4 regions of the Thalassolituus sp. UBA2009 genome follow, and region 1 is predicted to be linked to each of the others. Evidence: predicted binding sites of a transcription regulator. Region 1 holds the regulator's gene; each other region holds the start of a gene.
The links. The regulator sigma-54, encoded in region 1, starts transcription at its own class of promoters, with help from an activator protein. The targets are predictions, from matches to a motif close to TGGCACNNNNNTTGCTNT.

Region 2: B3P58_RS17745 (flagellar hook-length control protein FliK) is a predicted target of sigma-54. The motif match lies at 1,752-1,769, and genes of this name have one in related genera.
Region 3: B3P58_RS15890 (formate/nitrite transporter family protein) is a predicted target of sigma-54. The motif match lies at 1,840-1,857, and genes of this name have one in related genera.
Region 4: B3P58_RS14885 (putative urea ABC transporter substrate-binding protein) is a predicted target of sigma-54. The motif match lies at 913-930, and genes of this name have one in related genera.

Annotation. Positions count from the first base shown of each region.
Region 1 covers NZ_DDCJ01000069.1:24,856-29,710, forward strand. Annotated here, with positions in the region: gene B3P58_RS08785 (KpsF/GutQ family sugar-phosphate isomerase) at 1-146, shown strand, start outside; gene lptC (LPS export ABC transporter periplasmic protein LptC) at 146-709, shown strand; gene lptA (lipopolysaccharide transport periplasmic protein LptA) at 696-1,277, shown strand; gene lptB (LPS export ABC transporter ATP-binding protein) at 1,274-1,999, shown strand; gene B3P58_RS08805 (RNA polymerase factor sigma-54) at 2,128-3,627, shown strand; gene hpf (ribosome hibernation-promoting factor, HPF/YfiA family) at 3,660-3,962, shown strand; gene ptsN (PTS IIA-like nitrogen regulatory protein PtsN) at 3,966-4,430, shown strand; gene rapZ (RNase adapter RapZ) at 4,464-4,855, shown strand, end outside.
Region 2 covers NZ_DDCJ01000143.1:126,491-131,345, reverse strand. Annotated here, with positions in the region: gene B3P58_RS17750 (flagellar basal body-associated FliL family protein) at 1-41, opposite strand, end outside; gene B3P58_RS17745 (flagellar hook-length control protein FliK) at 356-1,705, opposite strand; gene B3P58_RS17740 (Hpt domain-containing protein) at 1,872-2,216, opposite strand; gene B3P58_RS17735 (ATP-binding SpoIIE family protein phosphatase) at 2,213-3,931, opposite strand; gene B3P58_RS17730 (STAS domain-containing protein) at 3,943-4,248, opposite strand; gene B3P58_RS17725 (protein-glutamate methylesterase/protein-glutamine glutaminase) at 4,461-4,855, opposite strand, start outside.
Region 3 covers NZ_DDCJ01000134.1:5,368-10,222, forward strand. Annotated here, with positions in the region: partial or broken gene B3P58_RS15880 (alkane 1-monooxygenase) at 1-750, shown strand, start outside; gene B3P58_RS15885 (DMT family transporter) at 790-1,677, opposite strand; gene B3P58_RS15890 (formate/nitrite transporter family protein) at 2,013-2,855, shown strand; gene B3P58_RS15895 (bifunctional protein-serine/threonine kinase/phosphatase) at 2,952-4,697, shown strand; gene B3P58_RS15900 (trimeric intracellular cation channel family protein) at 4,732-4,855, opposite strand, start outside.
Region 4 covers NZ_DDCJ01000119.1:5,479-10,333, forward strand. Annotated here, with positions in the region: gene B3P58_RS14880 (LysR family transcriptional regulator) at 1-732, shown strand, start outside; guanidine-I (ykkC/yxkD leader) riboswitch at 984-1,098, shown strand; gene B3P58_RS14885 (putative urea ABC transporter substrate-binding protein) at 1,182-2,243, shown strand; gene metG (methionine--tRNA ligase) at 2,384-4,504, shown strand; gene B3P58_RS14895 (hypothetical protein) at 4,593-4,855, opposite strand, start outside.

The sequences.
Region 1 (4,855 bases):
GCAAAACCACCACGCCAGGTACCCTCGCTGCCGAAGCGCTGAAGCTGATGGAAGACAACAAAATCAACGCCCTGGTCGTTAAAAATGGCGACGACACGGTTGGCGTCATCAATATGCACGATCTGCTGCGCGCGGGCGTAATCTGATGCGCAAGCGTTATCTGCTGTTACTGCTGACCCTGATCTTTGGTCTGGCTCTGCTGGCAGTGGATCGCTACACCCAGGAGCAGACGCCCCCCCTGAGTGAGCTGCAGAATCATGAACCGGATTACTATGGCGAAGGCCTGTACAACCGCCAGTACGACAGTAATGGCGAATTACAGCAAACCTTTGTTGCAGCACGCTCAACCCATTATCCGCAGACGAAAAGCACCCTCTTTACCGGGCCGCTGCTGATGTCAGACGATGATGACGGCCAGACCTGGCAGGTCAATGCCCGCGAAGGAACACTACAGGATAACGAGCAGTCGCTGCGCCTTGTAGGCCAGGTCGAAATCCTGCCGCTCGATCCGGCCGACGCTGCGGACGATATTCTGATCGAAACCAGCATCCTGACTTACCACAGCCGCCAGCAACTGGCCGAGACTGATCAGCCGGTAACTATTACAAGTCCGCAAACCCATATCAATGCAACCGGTATGACACTGGATATCGCGCGTCAGCGCATGGAATTCAAATCACAGGTGGATAGCCGCTATGTTCCGCAATAATCATCGTTTTCTGGCCGGCCTGTTTGTCCTGTGCAGCGCAGCCTCTGCTTATGCATTGCCCGACGACTGGCAGCAGGAAATGGTCATTCTCTCTGACCACGCTGAGCTCGACCGCAAGGCTGGCGTTGTTATTTATGAAGGCAATGTGATTCTGACCCAGGGAACCCTGCGCATCGAATCAGAGCGCCTGCTGATTATCCGCACCGATAACACACTGGAAAAAGCCGTTGCCGAAGGGACAGCGAAAAAACCGGCACGCTATCAGCAACAGATCAATCCGGGAAAACCCCTGACCAAAGCACACGGCCAGCGCATTGATTACTTTGCCCGGCAACGTGAAGTCAACATTCAGGGCAATGCTCAACTGCAGCAGGACGGCAACCTGTTCAGTGGTGAGCGCATCCTCTATGACATGACCAAAGAAACCGTCAGCGCCAGCGGCGGCACCAGTACCTCCGGCCAGACTGGTGGTACTGGCGAAAAACAACGAATCAAAGTCGTGATTCAGCCACAGGCTCCGGCAGAACCTGCCACCGATAACAGCAAGCCAGTACAGGAACAGCCATGAAGACCCTGAAAGCCGAAAACCTGGCGAAAAGCTATAACGGCCGGGAAGTGGTAAAAGATGTATCCATGTCTGTACAAAGCGGTCAGATCGTTGGCCTGCTGGGACCCAACGGGGCCGGTAAGACCACCTGTTTCTACATGATTGTGAATCTGGTGCAGGCCGACAAAGGCCGCATCAAAATTGACGACGAAGACATCAGTCATCTGCCGATGCACGGCCGGGCGCAGAAAGGCATTGGCTATCTGCCGCAGGAAGCCTCCATTTTCCGCAAATTAAGTGTGGCCGATAATATTCTCGCCATTCTCGAAACCCGCAAAGACCTCAACCGTGCACAGCGTCTGGAAAAACTGGAAGAGCTGCTGAATGAGTTTCATATTCAGCATATCCGCAGCAGTCTGGGCATGGCCTTATCCGGTGGTGAACGACGCCGGGTCGAGATTGCCCGCGCGCTGGCGGCTGAGCCGTCCTTTATTCTGCTTGATGAGCCGTTCGCCGGGGTTGACCCGATTTCTGTAGCTGACATCATGGACATCATCCGACAGCTCAAAGCACGTGGCATCGGCGTACTCATTACCGACCACAACGTAAGGGAAACTCTGGCTATCTGTGAGAAAGCCTATATTGTCGGGGGTGGCCATATCATCGCCGAAGGCACCGCTGAACAGGTATTGGCCAGCGAGCAGGTACGCAAAGTGTACCTGGGTGAGGATTTCCGCCTGTGATGGCAAGCCCTGCTGCAGGGAAGTGGCTGATGATCCAAAGCAAAGGAAGATGCACAAAAGATTCCAAGGTTTACCGCTTGGCGTATAATGCACAGACTATGCCGATACTGAGTGATTACTGAACTTTTATGAAAGCGTCTCTTCAGTTAAAGATGGGTCAGCACCTGACCATGACCCCTCAGTTGCAACAAGCCATCCGCCTGCTTCAGCTGTCTACCCTCGATCTGCAGCAGGAGATTCAGGAAGCCCTCGATTCCAACCCGATGCTCGAAGTAGAAGAACACGAGCACGATGACCTGCCCGACCTGTCCCGTAACAGCGACCACGAAGTCAGCGCCAGCCACGAAGTCAGCAATCAGGACGACAGCCACAACGACACACCCGAGCTGGATGAACAGTGGTCACAGGAACAACTCCCCGACGACCTGCCGGTCGACAGTCAGTGGGAAGATACCTACCAGACCACCGCCAACGTTGCCTCCGGCAGCAGCAGTAACGCCATCGACGACGATTTCGATTACGACTCGCGCCACGCCAGCACCGAAGATCTGCAGGATCATCTGCTGTGGCAACTCAATCTGACTCCTATGTCAGATACCGACCGCGAGATCGCCCTGATGCTGATCGACGGCGTGGATGACGACGGCTATCTGCACACCACCGTCGAAGACATTCTGGAAAGCATGGACCCGGCTCTGGACGTCGAAGAAGACGAAGTCATGGCCGTCCTCCACCGCCTGCAGCAGTTTGATCCGGCCGGTGCTTTTGCCCGCGACCTGCGTGAATGCCTGCTGCTGCAACTGCAGCAACTGCCGGCTGAGACCCCATGGCTGAACGAAGCCAAAATGGTCATCCGCGATTATATCGAGCTGCTGGGCAGCAAAGATTACCCAACGCTGATGCGCAAAACCAAGCTGCGCGAAGAAGACCTTAAAGCCGTGCTGCGGCTGATTAAAGAACTGAATCCCAAGCCAGGTGCCGGCATCAGTGCCGAGCAGGCCGAATACGTGGTGCCCGACGTACTGGTACGCAATATCCGCGACGAATGGCGGGTTGAGCTGAATCCGGATATCGCCCCCAAGCTGCGCGTTAACGCCGATTACGCCTCACTGGTACGCCGTTCCGATAACAGCACCGACAACGCCTTCTTGCGCGACCACCTGCAGGAAGCGCGCTGGTTTATCAAAAGTCTGCAAAGCCGCAACGAAACCCTGCTGAAAGTAGCCACCAAAATCGTCGAGTATCAGATCGAGTTTTTCGAACAGGGCGAAGAAGCAATGAAGCCGCTGGTGCTGCACGATATTGCCGAAGCCGTTGGTATGCATGAATCCACCATTTCCCGGGTAACCACCCAGAAATACATGCATACGCCTCGCGGAATCTTCGAGCTGAAGTACTTTTTCTCCAGCCATGTCAGTACCGATGGCGGCGGCGAATGTTCCTCCACCGCAATCCGTGCCATGATTAAAAAACTGATTGCTGAAGAAAATGCCCGCAAACCGCTGAGCGACAACAAAATCGCCGCAGTGTTGGGTGAAAAAGGCATTCAGGTGGCACGGCGCACGGTAGCCAAATACCGTGAGGCTATGATGATTCCGCCTTCGAACGAACGTAAACAATTGATTTAAAAAACAACAAGCCAGCAACAAGGAGTCTGGACATGAAGATTAATATCAGCGGTCACCACGTTGACGTTACCGAATCTCTGCAAGCGTACGTAGACGAAAAAATGTCCAAGCTGGGACGCCACTTTGACAACATTACCAACGGCCAGGTAACCCTGACCGTTATTAAAGAGCGCATGATTGCCGAAGCCACCATCCATGTCAGCGGTGCCGACCTGCACGCCAGCGCTGAGCACGATGATATGTATGCCGCAATCGATCAGATGACCGACAAGCTCGACCGTCAGGTACTGAAACACAAAGAAAAACTGGTGGCGCGGCAACACGGACAAGGCTGATTAATGGACATTCGCATCGAGGATATCCTCACACCGGAACGCAGTCTGATAGATGCTCCGGTTTCCAGTAAAAAGAAATTACTGGAGTACCTGGCAGGTTTTATCGCAGAACAACTCAGCGACAGCTCTGCCGACGATATTTACGAGCGATTACTCAGCCGTGAACGCCTCGGCAGCACCGGGATTGGCGAAGGTATTGCCATTCCCCACTGCCGGCTGAAGCAGTGCGACCAGGCGATGGGCGTACTGCTGCGTCTGGTGGAGCCGGTGGATTACGACGCCATTGACCGCAAGCCGGTCGATCTGGTGTTTGCTCTGCTGGTTCCCGAAGAAGCTACTGAACAGCACCTGCAGGTTCTGGCGATGCTGGCACGCAACTTCAGCGAGCCGGCCTACCGCGAGGCACTGCGCAAAGCGCCGGATGCGCAACGGTTTTATCAGCGGGCGCTGAGCGGACAACCGGGCTGACATCAGCCCAACGGGCAATGGAGGAGCACAGCAATGCGTTTAGTGGTGATCAGCGGCCGGTCCGGCTCAGGAAAATCCAGTGCTCTGCACGTACTGGAAGATCTGGGCTTCTACTGCATTGATAACCTGCCGGTCGCTTTGTTGCCAGCGCTGGCCCGCCAGACCGAAAGCGAAGAAAAACTGGCCAAAGTCGCCGTCAGTGTTGACGCCCGCAACCTGCCCCATGCCTTCGACAATATCCACGATGTACTGCACCAGCTGCCCAGCGAAGAATACCAGCTGGATGTCGTCTATCTCGACGCCAGCGAAGAAGTGTTGCTGCAGCGCTTCAGCTCCACCCGGCGTAAGCACCCACTAACTAGCAAAAGCACATCTCTGGCCGAAGCCATCGATAAAGAGCGCCTGCTGCTGGAACCTATCGCCAA
Region 2 (4,855 bases), on a different contig from region 1:
GTATTGCCACCATCTAGTTTCAGATCTTGTTCTGCTGCCATGTCGGAAAATCTCCCCAGTAAATGTCAATTTAGCAATAGCTGTGCCATAGATTTCCGTCAAAAATCCATCGCATCACGACCAATAACCCGTGAAAGCTGCTGTAAGTCTAGAAGGTTCTGCCGCAGGTGCCGGAATTACGGCGATATAGAAGAGGATTGTGCTCAGCACGGGTAATACGCTGAACTGTTTACACACTCAGCGCATTGCCTGAAAAATTCTGAGCCAATAAGCGGCGTGTTTATCAGTGTGTATAAAAACTGATTAAACACGCCTTAGGGCCACCAGGGCATCGATAGCCACCGGCGGGGAAAGATCAGGCAAAGGTATCCAGAAGATTATTGCTGCTTACCTGTGGCTGTGGCTTATCATCCACAACACCGTCTTCAGCAAACCAGTCATCACCGCCCTGTGCTCCCTGTCCATCGCCGGACTGACCAGAACCCTCATTTCCCTGACCACGCTCACTGACATCAAAGCCATTCAGCGTAATCCCCTGGGCTGCCAGAGCATCGCGCAACCGGTGAGCATTCGCTTCCAGAACCTCTCTGACATGAGCATGCTGCGCCTGAACCTGCACACTGGCCTGATCCTGACTGACATGCAGTTTAATTTCCAGGCTGCCCAGCTCCGGTGGATCAAGCTGGATTCTGGCTTTCTGCACATCTTCGGCCACCATGGTCATAATGCGGGCACCCAGTGCACCGCCCCACTCGCGACGATCCTGGCCAAACTCAAGCTTCTCACGGCTACTGTGCAGCCGCTTCGCCTGCAGCTCGGTATCCGTCAGCGTATCTCCACTTTCACTGACAAAACTACTGGCGCTGCTGTTATCTTCCGTACTTGCAGCAGTCATTGCCGCAGCACTGGCTGGAGGAATAAGGGTGCTCCCGCTGTTCTGTGATGGCTGAACCGTCCCTTGCTGCCCCTGCAGGCTTAGCCCCAGTCCCTGCAGGCTTTGCGCAGCTGGCCGGTCTTCGCCCGGCAGTAAGAATCCAGCGCCTTCATCCGCGACCGTGGCGGTGTCATCGACAGTTGTCGCTACAGCGATGCCAGACAACGGCTCACTTGCCGGCTTTCTGGCATGATCTGTTTTCTGCGTCTGACCAGGCGCCATCATGCTGGCGACAGCGCCCGGCTGCGGTGCCCCCTCACTCTGTGGCACAGGCTTCATCGCTCCGGCTTCCGGATCACTGACAGGTACACTTGTCGCCAGCAGCATCGCGGCTGCCGATGCATCAGCATCCGGTGTTTCAGAATCTTCCTCCGGGTGACTGTCCGTTACAGATAGTGCTTTCAGACTGCCAGCCAGCACCTGAGCTGCAGGTACTGCATCAGCCCTGACGGCATCTGTATGAGCGGCCATTTCCAGACCCAGACCGATTTGCCCCAGCAAATCATTAACATCTGCGCCACCGTCTACAGCAGCTGACGACAGCATAAGCGGCAAAGTTTGTTGCTCCGGCGGCAAGGTCTGTACGCCATCAACCGAGGGAAGCGGCAAAGCGTTCTGGCCTGCGCCAGCACCCGGCATTAGTTGTGACAGTAAGGATGAAAAACCCTGATCCCCGGCCTCTCCGCCGAGGCCAGACAGCCCGCTGTCTCCGGTCATACCCAGCGACAGCAGAATACTTGTTGCGTTGGAGGTTGATCCCGTCGCGTTCATTCCAATCTCCGTTACTCAGGCCTGCAGAAGGCTTTACCTGTAGCTATACGCAAAGCACGGGCCAAATTGCCGAAAAGAGGAAAGAAAAAGGAATGGTTGTTACGGAAGAGCGCTGTACATCAGACATAATTGGTACAGCGGCCACAACAGGCCTGTAGCAAGTAACCTACAGCATGTCCTGCAGCAAAGTTTCTACGGCGTAATACTCAGCTTCAATCTGCGCAATCAGCAAATCGGCTCCGGCAAGCTTATCCTCCCGGGCTGCCGTTTCCAGCTGATAACATAATTGCGCCAGAACATTAGCACTGATATTACTGCTGGCACCTTTAAAGCTGTGCGCCAGCTCACGCAGCTGCTGCGCATCCTGCTGCTGCAGCGCCTGTGCCAGCAATGGCAGACGTTGCCGGGAGTCGTCGATGTAGACCTGCATCAGATCTGAAAATTCATCGTCCATAACTTCCCGGAGCATATCCAGTGACTCGGGGTCAAAGTGCTCTGCCAGTGACATCATAGTCTCCCATCCAATATTTGCGGCCATCGTATCACCGCTTCGACGACATTGCCTCTGCCCCTATATTCCAGCGATTCACAGATTTGATCAACCAGAGGAATTCCCCGACCGCAATATTGGGCAGAAGCCGGATCTTTTGGCTCATCAAAAACAGGGGCGAAATCAAACCCCGGGCCACTATCTTCAACCGTCAGGACTAATCGTCCGCTGCGTCCGTCCCCCTGGTGTTTCATACTGATAATGACATAACCTTCATTCAGCCCTGCAAGCCGGGTTTCGCGTTCCTGATAGTACTGCATAAAGCCATCCGATGAGCGTTTCAGCTCAGATTTAAGCCCCAGCACTCCATGTTCAAAAGCATTGGAAAACAGTTCTGCCATCACGGTATACAGCTGCCCGCCCATTACCCGTAGTCCGGGTACTTCCATCATGATATGAATCATCAGCGGCAACGGATTAAAGTTTCTCAGGGTTTCATGCCCAAGATAATAAGACATCTCCCAGTCTACCGGACCGGATAACGGCCCGGACGCCAGCTGCAGAGCAATATCTTCCAGCTCATGCTCGGCAATCATCCGCAGCTCAAGCAGCGTGGTGTCATCATCACGGGCACTGTCAGCAACAAACTCCGCTAACGCATGCTGAATATCATCAAATACGTGATGCGGATCTGAGGCCTTGCTGAAGACATTCTGCAGACGCTCTTCGCCAAACATTTCGCCTGCCGGATTACGAGCTTCAACGATGCCATCGGACCACAAAAACAGACGGTCGCCATCACTCATAGGATATTCCGTCAGGGTATCGCTGAACTGTTCGTTATTGAGCACGCCAAGTGGCAGATGTGTCGACTTCAGGCTTTCAACCCTGGCACCATCCTGGCGCAGCATATAGCAATCCGGTACGCCGCCCATCCAGACACTTGCCGATTTACGGTCAAAATTCAGATCAACAACGACAGCACAGCAGAAAAAACCAACAGGAAGAATGCCTTTCAGCTTGAGATTAATTTCCCGCAGAATATCGCGCAGAGCAAAGCCCTTGGCCGTCATACCATAAAATATTTCTGCCAGTGGCATAGCACCAATCGCAGCGGGCAGACCATGCCCGGTAAAGTCCCCGAGCAAAACGTGCATGCCTCCCGCAGGTTTGCGCGCGGCCAGTAACACGTCGCCATTAAAGACGGCCAGTGGGGACAACATATAGCGGATATTAGGTGCCGAAAGGCAGCCGGCATGAGCCACGTTATCAAACACGGCTTTGGCCACATGCTGTTCATGCAGGAGGTGTTCATTATTACTGGCAATCGTATCACGCTGATGCTGCACGGTTCGGTGCATTTCACGCATACGATAAAATGAGCTTATTTTTGCCTGCAGAATAATGTGATTGTAAGGCTTACTGAGAAAGTCATCGCCACCCGACTCCAGACAGTCTGCAAGGCTTTGCGCATCAGTAAGAGAGGTCAGAAAGATAACCGGAACAAAATCCTCTCCTGCATCAGCTTTGATACGGCGAGCGGCCTCACGACCATCCATCACCGGCATCATAACATCCATCAGGATAATATCCGGACGGTGCAGGTCGAAAGCACGAACAGCCTCTACACCATTCTCAGCTTCCAGTACCTGATAGCCCTGATTGCGCACTATGCGTGACAGCACCATCCGGTCAATCTGATTATCATCCGCAATCAGAACTTTAATGGCATCCATGCAGTATTGGCTTACTGTATCTTGAACAACTGTTCGAAGTTAGAAATGGTCAGTATTTTCCGGACATCCTGATTACAGTTAACAATCCGGACATCGGCTCCATCGCCACCGGCGTGATCTCTCAGCAGCAGCAACATTCCCAATGCCGAACTATCAAGGTAAGAGGTTCCACCCAGATCCACAACGTAGCTCTGAACATCTGCAGCCATGCTTTCATAGGCATCGCGGAATTCCTGATGCGCACTGAAATCAAACCGCCCATCTACTTTAATCGTCAGTTCCCGCCCATTCCCTGCGAGAGATGCTTGTACAGTCATCTGTTCTTCTCCACCGGATAATAATTATTCCTTCAACCAAACGGGACGATTCCGTTTTTGGTCGTGCACCAAGAGAGTTTTCTCTGAGTGTCTGCAAACCTTACTTAACTACAATTTACAGGACTTTCTGATTCTGTCGTTATCCTGTCAGTCCTTCAATAGGTTTAGCACAAAGATGTCTTTTGTCATTGTTGCCATCTGCCCGCAATCTATCACACAGCAGCTTCCAGCATCAGCTCAGCAATCCGTCCCAAAGGAGCTATTTTATCAACCGCTCCAAGATCAACCGCTGCTTTCGGCATTCCCCAAACGACACTGCTGGCCTCATCCTGAGCCAGCGTATAAGCACCCGCATCATGTAATCGTTGCATAGCTCTGGCGCCATCCGCGCCCATACCGGTCAACATCACTGCAACCAGATGCTTGCTGTCCAGCTTTTCTGCCAGATCATCAAACATCACTTCAACCGACGGCCGGTGCCGGTTTACTTTTTCCCCGTCATCCAGCACACAATAATAGCTCTGGCCTTCGCGGCGGAAACGCAGGTGATAGTCTCCATGGGCAATAATTGCGCGGCCAGGTCTGACCTCAAGACCGTTACAAGCCT
Region 3 (4,855 bases), on a different contig from region 1:
TTACTTTCTCTCGGCACCGTGGGCGCTATTGTCGCCATTAATGTCGGTCATGAACTGATTCATAAAGACCCCAGACTTGAGCAATGGACCGGTGGTCTGTTACTGGCCTGCGTTTCTTATGGTGGCTTTAAGGTTGAGCACGTACGCGGCCATCATGTGCATGTGTCCACACCGGCCGATGCATCTTCTTCACGCTACGGTCAGAGCCTGTATCAGTTTTTGCCCCATGCTTATCTGCACAACTTTCTCAATGCCTGGAAACTGGAAGCCAAACGTCTGCGTCATAAAGGCCACTCACCGTTCAGCTGGCGTAATGAACTGATCTGGTGGTATGGCTTCAGCCTTTTACTGGCAGCGGTATGTGGAGCTTTGTGGGGCTGGATGGGGGTGTTTTTCTTTGCTGCCCAGAGCTTCTTTGCCTTCAGCCTGCTGGAAGTGATCAACTACGTTGAACACTACGGCCTGCACCGCCGCAAGCTGGACAATGGCCGTTACGAGCGTCCGGATATCGAACACTCCTGGAACAGCAACTACCTGTTAACCAATCTGTTCCTGTTCCAGCTGCAGCGTCACTCCGATCACCACGCTTATCCGAAGCGTCGCTATCAGGTACTGCGCCATCACGATGTCAGCCCACAGCTGCCCAGTGGTTACGCCACCATGGTGGTGCTGGCCCTGATTCCGCCACTGTGGTTTAAGGTAATGAACCCTCGCGTTGAACGTTACTACAAAGGTGAAGAGCACCAGCTGCAAAGTAGCTTACAGACAGCCCCTGAACAGGACACCGGCTCAGAACAACGCCAGACCCGCCGTGGCAACAATGATCAGCAGCATCAGCAACAGTTGCCACGGCTTTACGTTCTCACCGAACAACCACACGCCCCAGCAGGCCGCACCGATAATGCCGACGCCACGCTTAACGGTTTCAACAATGCCCGGATGAATCTCCGTTACCGCCAGCCACTGGCCGCTGACCGCCAGCACAAACACCAGTAAAGCCAGCGCCATTAATCCCCATGGGCCGGAATAACGCGGCACAGACAAACGATCACGGCGGCGTAATGAATCAACGCTATAGGCCAGCAATAACACCAGACACATGCCGGCACTCTGAATCAGGCCGTGAAAAAAGACCGTGGCCGATGTCAATGCCATCTTGTCAAAGACAATGCCCGTGCCCCAGCACAGAGCGACGACCAGCATCAGCCCCAAACCCGCACCTGCTTCTTTTGGCCTGAGCAATAAATTCCAGCCCGAATGCAGCAGAAAAATCGCCAGCACAATGCTCAGCATCGCCAGCAACTGCACCCCGCTTAACCGCTCCCCCAGCAAACCCGCGCTGAGCACTGCTGCCACAACCGGCGTAAACGACAGCACCGGCACCAGCAAGGCAATACGGCCGACACTGAGTGCTTTGATATAGCAGACACTGGCCAATGCTGATACCAACAGCGATACCAGCCCCGGAAGCCAGTAACCCGCCTCCGGCAGTGACGCCCCCCGAGACAACCACAACAACAGATAAAGCGGAGTAACGCCGGCACTGAGCCAGATAGCCAGAGTCAGCGGCTGTGCATGAGCCGTCAGTTTTTTGCGCGCCAGATCGAACAGCGACCAGGCCAGCGCAGATAGCAACATAAACGACATAGCAGTCCCGGTGATGATAAATAAAGCCATCTTACGTGTTCACCGGACCGACGTCAGCGACCTGCTGAAAATGAATCAGGACGATGCACTCTGTTTTTTTATTGCGCAAAAAGGGGGCAACTGAAAAAGAGAACAACCCGGATGTACGATAAAAACCCGGATAAATGCCAGCGAGCAGCAAAAAAATAAAACTGGCACGTCTTCTGCTGAACATATTGCATTCCACATCAACGGCGATATGGAACACAACCTGAATTTCCGGATAACGGCGTCCACTCCGCTTGCATACTGCAGGTGGATGGGACGCCGTTTTTTATTTCCGGACAGCTGTTGAGAAATTTCTTAAACGTTAATGAGGTAATGCTATGTCTTATCTGATGCCTGCCGAGTTTGCCACCAAAATGGTAGATGCCGGTGAAGCAAAAATTTATATGTCGACCCGCGATACACTGGTACGCGCTTTTATGGCCGGTGCCATTCTCGCTTTGGCAGCGGTTTTTGCTGTCAGCGTTGCCGTTGCAACCGGTTCACATCTGATTGGTTCCATTCTGTTTCCCGTTGGTTTCTGCATGCTCTATCTGATGGGCTTTGATCTGCTCACCGGTGTATTTATGCTGACTCCGCTGGCCTGGCTGGATCGTCGCCCTGGTGTTACCTGGGGACAGATTCTGCGTAACTGGGGACTGGTTTTTCTCGGTAATTTTGGTGGCGCGTTAACCGTTGCTTTCCTGATGTCATTTATTTTCACCTACGGCTACAACACCGATGGCGGTGCTATTGCTGAAAAAGTTGCTCATATCGGTGAAGCCCGTACTCTGGGTTACGCTCAATACGGTGCAGCCGGCTGGTTTACCATTTTTATCCGCGGCATGCTGTGTAACTGGATGGTTTCTATGGGTGTTGTCGGCGCCATGATTTCCACCAATGTCAGCGGTAAAGTGATCGCCATGTGGATGCCGATTATGCTGTTCTTTTTTATGGGCTTTGAACATTCCGTTGTAAATATGTTTCTGTTTCCGTTCGGCCTGATTATGGGTGGTGAATTCTCGGTAATGGATTATTTTATCTGGAATGAAATTCCAACCGCACTGGGTAATCTGGTGGGTGGTCTGGCCTTTACCGGTTTGACCCTGTACGCCACCCACGTCCGTACTGCCAAAAAACGCGCGCTGATGTCAGCACAGACCCAGGCTCAGCCACAGATGTAAATTCTGGGCTTTATAAAGCTCAGGTCATAAACACCAGCCATAAACCCTGGCAATGCTTGCCGGGGTTTTATGGCTGACAGTCTGCAGCGATGATTTATGTCCTCTCTCCGTATTCAGCTTGGCCAGTATTCCTGCGCCGGACGCAAAGCCGTTAATCAGGATTTTCACGGCGCCTGTCTTGCCGATACCCTGCAGAAAGAACGCAAGGGTATTGCCATTGCTCTGGCCGATGGTATCAGCAGCAGTAATGTCAGCCAGATTGCCAGCGCCGCTGCTGTTAAAAGTTTCCTTGAAGATTATTACTGCACCCCTGATGTATGGAGTGTGCGTAAATCAGCGCAACGGGTTATTCAGGCCAGTAATTCCTGGCTTTACAGTCAGACGCGGCGCAGTCAGTACGCCTGGGAGCGGGATAAAGGCTATATCTGTACTTTTTCGGCGCTGATTCTGAAATCCACTCAGGCGCATATTTTTCATTGCGGTGACTGCCGCGTTTATCATCTGCAGGGACACTCGCTGGAGCAATTAACCCAGGATCACCGGGTACAGATTTCTGCCGAACAAAGCTATTTAGCCCGCGCGCTGGGCATGGACCAGCAGCTGGATATTGATTACCACAACATGCCACTGACTGCCGGCGATGTTTTTATTCTCGCCACCGATGGCCTGTATGAATTTGTCAGCCACGGACAAATCACAGAAGCCATTGCACAAGCACTGAAAATTAACAGCGAAAATAGTCTCGAACTCTGTGCACAGCAACTCGCTGAACTGGCATTGAACCAGGGCAGCGACGACAATATCAGCATTCAGCTGGTATATATTACCTCACTGCCCGATACCAACATTAATGAATGGCAGCAGCAATTACAGCAGCTGACGTTACCACCGGTACTGGATGAAGGCGCAGAATTCGATGGTTTTACCCTGCTGCGCCGTTTGCATATCAGTGGCCGCAGTCATGTGTATCTGGCCCGCGATCAGGACAGTAGTGAAAAAGTCGTTTTAAAATTTCCGGCCTCAGATATTCAGGCCGACAGCGCCAGCCTTGAACGTTTTCTGCTGGAAGACTGGATTGCCCGGCGCATCGACAGTCCCTGCGTATTGGCAGCGGCACAGAACAACCGGCCAAAGCAGTATTTATACAACGCCACGGAATGGATTGAAGGCCAGACACTGCGCCAGTGGATGCTGGATAACCCGCGGCCCGATTTAATTAAAGTACGGGATATCGTCGCCCAGATAGCAAAAGGCTTAAGAGCTTTTCACCGGCTGGAAATGCTGCATCAGGATTTAAAGCCCGACAATATTATGATTGATGCTAACGGTTGCATAAAAATCATTGATTTTGGTGCCGTGCAGGTTGCAGGTCTGGCAGAAACGCATCAGTCTCCGGCGGAAAATCCTTTTCCGGGCACCGTTCAATATATGGCGCCGGAGTATTTCTGCGACGGTTATACCGGCACGCATTCCGACCTGTTTTCTCTCGCCGTCATCACCTATCAAATGCTCAGCGGCGGCGAATTGCCTTATGGTCTGAACGTCGCGAAAGCGCGGACGGTGCATGCGCAGCGACGCCTGCAATACCGCCCGCTGGCCATACCTGGCCGTAACATACCGCCGTGGATCGACACCGCTCTGGCAAAAGCATTGCAGCCTCTGCCACATAAACGCAGTGCGGAGTTATCTGAATTTATTTTTAATCTGAACCAGCCCGCTGAGGATTATTTGCGTCAGCAGAAGCCACCGTTAATGGAGCGCGATCCTCTGCTGTTCTGGCAATCAACCACCGCCATACTGCTGCTGACGGTGGTCTGGCTGAGCTGGAAGCTGTTGCACTAACGCGGCGCTAGCAAGGCAATAACGCCAGCATGTTTCAGTTCTGCCAGCGCTCAGGGGCATAGGAAAATACCGGTAACGACCAGCGCCAGCGGATCGCTGCCAGACGCATGGCCAGACCAACGGAAAAAGCCGCCAGCATGGTGACGCTTTCGTTCACA
Region 4 (4,855 bases), on a different contig from region 1:
ACCGAACACGGCCGTATTCTGTTACAACGTGCCGAACAGCTGCTCGATCAGGCAGAGAATATCGATCAGGTTGCCAGCTCGCTTAATCAGGGCGTCGAGCCTGTTGTGCGTGCGGCCATCGACACCATTTACCCCAACGATGTGCTGTTTGATGTGTTTGAAGCCTTCTCGGCCGAGTACCCCGATACCCGCCTGGAGCTGGAAGAGTTTGTACTCAGCGGCGGTAACGAAATGCTGCTCGAAGACAGCATCGATATTCTGATTACCCCGCAACTGCCCAGCGGCTGGAACGGTGAGCACGTACACCGCTCCTGCTTTCTGCCGGTCACCAGCCCGCAGCATCCGTTGCAGCATCTGGGGCGCGAGGCCACCTACGATGATCTCACCGCACACCGGCAGGTGGTGCTGCGCGACAGCAGCCGCAAACGCCGCAGCGAAGGTGGCTGGCTCGGCGCTCATCAGCGCTGGACCGTTACCCATACCAGCACCAGGGTAAATATTGTCCGCCGCGGTCTGGGCTTTGCCTGGCTGCCGGAGCTGCTGATTGCCGACGACCTGAAAAGCGGTGCCTTGCAGGTGATTCCCTTTGCTCAGGATGCGCGGCGCTACGTCGATCTCTATCTGGTAATGGCCCATGAAGAAAGCGCCGGCCCCGCGACCCGCGCTCTCGCCCGTTTACTGGCAAACACCGACACCGGCTGCAAAGCGGCACACACAACAGAAACCGAATAAAGGGCAGCACTAGCAGCAAGGCGGTATATAAAGCAGAAACCGAATAAGCGCCCCAGAATGCAGCGACCATCTGTTCAGCTAATCATCTGTGCACCCTTTTGGGGTGCAACTGACAGCAAAATCAGCAACTTAACACTCGCCAGCCTGCCGGATGCCGCAATTTTCAGGCTCCGGCAAAACTGGTACAGCCCTTGCTGAACACTGATCAGTAACAGGAGATACTCGGCAACCGAATCCGGTTGGGATTCACAGAAATAGGTGGCTAGGGTTCCGGTTCTTTGCTGAAAAAGAACGTCTGGTCCGAGAGCAACCGACCTCAGCGTATTCACAGCGCAGGTTACACGGCGGGACAAAAGCCCGGGAGACCCACACGCGAATGCCAGCATCTGGCCGTTTCGCGCTGAGTTCTCCTGCCGTCTGATTTATGTGGATATCAAAGAGGAAGTCCTATGAAGCCGTTAAAACGTCTGCTCACCGCCAGCCTGGTCACCCTGGCCGCCCTGACCCCATTACACGCTCAGGCCAAAGACAGTTTCCGTCTGGCCTGGTCTATCTATGTTGGCTGGATGCCGTGGGATTACACCGACAAAGCCGGCATCGTAAAAAAATGGGCCGATAAATACGGCATCGAAATCGAAGTGGTGCAGATCAACGATTACGTTGAATCCATCAACCAGTTTACCGCCGGTGAATTCGACGCCTGCGTAATGACCAATATGGATGCCCTGACCATTCCGGCCGCCAGCGGCGTCGACACCACCGCCTTAATCGTCGGTGACTTCTCCAACGGCAACGATGCCGTGATTCTGAAAGAAGGAAAAAGCCTGAAAGACATCAAAGGCCTGCCGGTGAATCTGGTGGAGCTGTCGGTTTCCCATTACCTGCTGGCACGCGGTCTGGAAAGCGTGGGCATGAGCGAAAAAGACGTCTCGGTGATCAACACCTCCGACGCCGATATGGTGGCGGCTTATGGCACCGGTGATGTTAAAGCCGTGGTCACCTGGAACCCGCTGGTGAGCGAAATTCTGGCGCAGCCAAACGCAACCGCCGTGTTTAACTCCTCACAGATTCCGGGTGAAATTATCGACACCACTATGGTCAACAGCGAAACCCTGGCCGCTAACCCCGCCTTCGCCAAAGCCCTGACCGGCGCCTGGTACGAAACCATGAGCATCATGGCGAAAGACGACGCCGAAGGTAAAAAAGCACGCAGCATGATGGCCGAAGCCTCAGGCACCGACCTTGCCGGTTACGATGCCCAGCTGGCCGCCACCAAAATGTTCTACGACGCACAAAAAGCTGTGGAATTTGTGAACAGCGCCGAGCTGCCAAAAACCATGGAATACGTAGCGAAATTCTCCTTCGACCACGGTCTGCTGGGTGATGGCGCCGCCGATGCCGGCTTTATCGGCATGGCCTTCCCGAACGGCAAAACCTTTGGCGATAAAGGTAATGTGAAGCTGCGCTTTACCGACAGCTATATGAAGATGGCGGCTGAAGGAAAGCTGTGATGCCCGGCCATTGAGTATCAGGCGCTGCGCGGCAGATTTCTGCTGCCGCAGCGCTTTTAAGCCGTACCGCAGCCATCGCGGCCAGCGGCAAAAATCGCTACAATACTGCCCTTTCTTTGAATAACCCGTAGCGAATTGTCATGACCGCACAGAATCCCCGCAAAATCCTCGTCACCAGCGCCCTGCCCTATGCCAATGGTTCCATTCACCTCGGCCACCTGCTGGAATACATTCAGACTGATATCTGGGTTCGGTTCCAGAAACTGCGTGGCAACGAATGCCACTATGTTTGCGCCGACGACGCCCACGGCACCGCCATCATGCTGCGCGCCGAAAAAGAAGGTATCAGCCCGGAAGAGCAGATTGCGCGGGTAAAAGCCGAGCACGAAGCGGATTTCGCCGGTTTCCAGATTGCGTTCGACAACTTCCACAGCACCCACAGCGAAGAAAACCGCCTGCTGTCAGAAGAAATCTACAAAGCCTGCCGTGACAAAGGCCATATCGCCATCCGCAGCATCAAGCAGCTGTACGATCCGGTTAAAGAGCTGTTTCTGGCCGACCGTTATATCAAAGGCGAGTGCCCTAAGTGTGGCGCCGCCGACCAGTACGGCGACAACTGTGAAGTCTGCGGTGCAACCTACACCCCGGCCGAGCTGAAAAACCCGTTCTCCGTCATTTCCGGTGCCACCCCGGTCGAAAAAGAATCTGAACACTACTTCTTCAAACTGCCGGACTTCCAGGAGTTTCTGCAGCAGTGGACCCGTTCCGGCACCCTGCAGGATGAAGTTGCCAACAAACTGGCCGAGTGGCTGGATTCCGGTCTGCAGGAGTGGGACATTTCCCGTGATGCGCCGTATTTCGGCTTCGAAATTCCGGATGCACCGAACAAGTTTTTCTACGTCTGGCTGGATGCCCCTATCGGCTATATGGCCAGCTTTAAAAACCTGTGTGACAAGCGCGGTGACCTCGACTTTAACGAGTACTGGAAAAAAGACTCCACCACCGAGCTGTACCACTTTATCGGTAAAGACATTATTAACTTCCATGCGCTGTTCTGGCCTTCCATGCTGAGCGCCGCAGAATACCGTACACCAACAGCAGTCAATGCCCACGGTTTCGTGACCGTGAACGGTTCTAAAATGTCGAAGTCGCGCGGTACCTTTATTAAGGCGCGCACCTTCCTGAATCATTTAAACCCGACCTATCTGCGTTACTACTTTGCCGCCAAACTGAGCTCCAGCGTCGATGATTTCGATTTGAATCTGGAAGATTTCGTGCAGCGCGTAAACGCCGATCTGGTCAACAAACTGGTGAACATCGCCTCGCGTACCGGCAACTTTATTGCCAAAGCATCCGGCGAACTGAGCGCGACCTGCGCTGAACCGGAAATGCTGCAGCAATTTATTGATGCCGGCGACCAGATTGCCAGCCATTACGAAAAACGCGAATTTGGCCGCGCGATGAAAGACATCATGGCGCTGGCCGACCGCGCCAACGAATATATTCAGGAAAAAGCCCCGTGGGCGATGAATAAAGAAGAAGGCCGCCAGCAGGAAGTGCAGGACGTATGTTCCGTGGCGCTTAACCTGTTCCGTCAGCTGGTGACTTATCTGGCACCGGTACTGCCGGAAATTGCCGACAAAACCAAAGCATTCCTGAATCTGGACAGCCTTGACTGGGAAGCGCGCCGCGAGATTCTGCTGAGCCACAAAATCAATAAATTCCAGCCAATGCTGGCCCGTGCCGAAATGGACAAAGTAACCGCCATTCTGGAAGAAACCAAAACCGAGCTGGCCAAAGAAAACGGCGAAGCACCGGCGGCGGATAACAGCACCGATAAAACCGCTGCGAAAAACGCAGAGAAAAAGGCCGATAAAAAAGCGAAGAATAAAGGACCTGAGCTGCGTGAAGACGGTAACGAAGTGATTGCCGACACCATCGAGTTCCCGGATTTCGCCAAAGTCGACCTGCGTATTGCCCGTATCGTTAAAGCCGAGCATGTTGAAGGTGCAGAAAAACTGCTGCAGCTGACGTTGGATATCGGCAACGGCGAAACCCGCAACGTATTCTCCGGTATTAAATCGGCCTACAACCCGGAAGACCTGAACGGCAAGCTGACCGTGATGGTTGCCAACCTGGCGCCACGTAAAATGAAATTCGGCATGTCCGAAGGCATGGTACTGGCCGCAGGCCCGGGCGGTGAAGATATCTTCCTGCTCGAACCACACGACGGCGCCCAGCCGGGTATGCGCGTGATGTAAAAAAGCAGAAACAGAAAAGCCGGGGTTTTTACCCCGGCTTTTTATTGAGCGACTCTAGCGCTAAACCCGGCTTAACAGGCCCACCACACTATTCACCACAGGGAAGATTAACAACATTCGTATTAATATCGTTTTCCAGCTCAACCCAGAAGTTAATACTCCATGCCTCGCGCTTCTTTCGAATAATGTAAGATTTACCCTTTTCGGCTAAAAACTTCACACAGCGTTCAGATTTAACCTTTCCCTGATAAAACCCTACGTCAATCTCAGTCAATCCAGGTTCAATATAAGCACTTTCATAATAACCGTTAAAAAAACCACCGATAGAAACACCATTAACCGAATTAATAT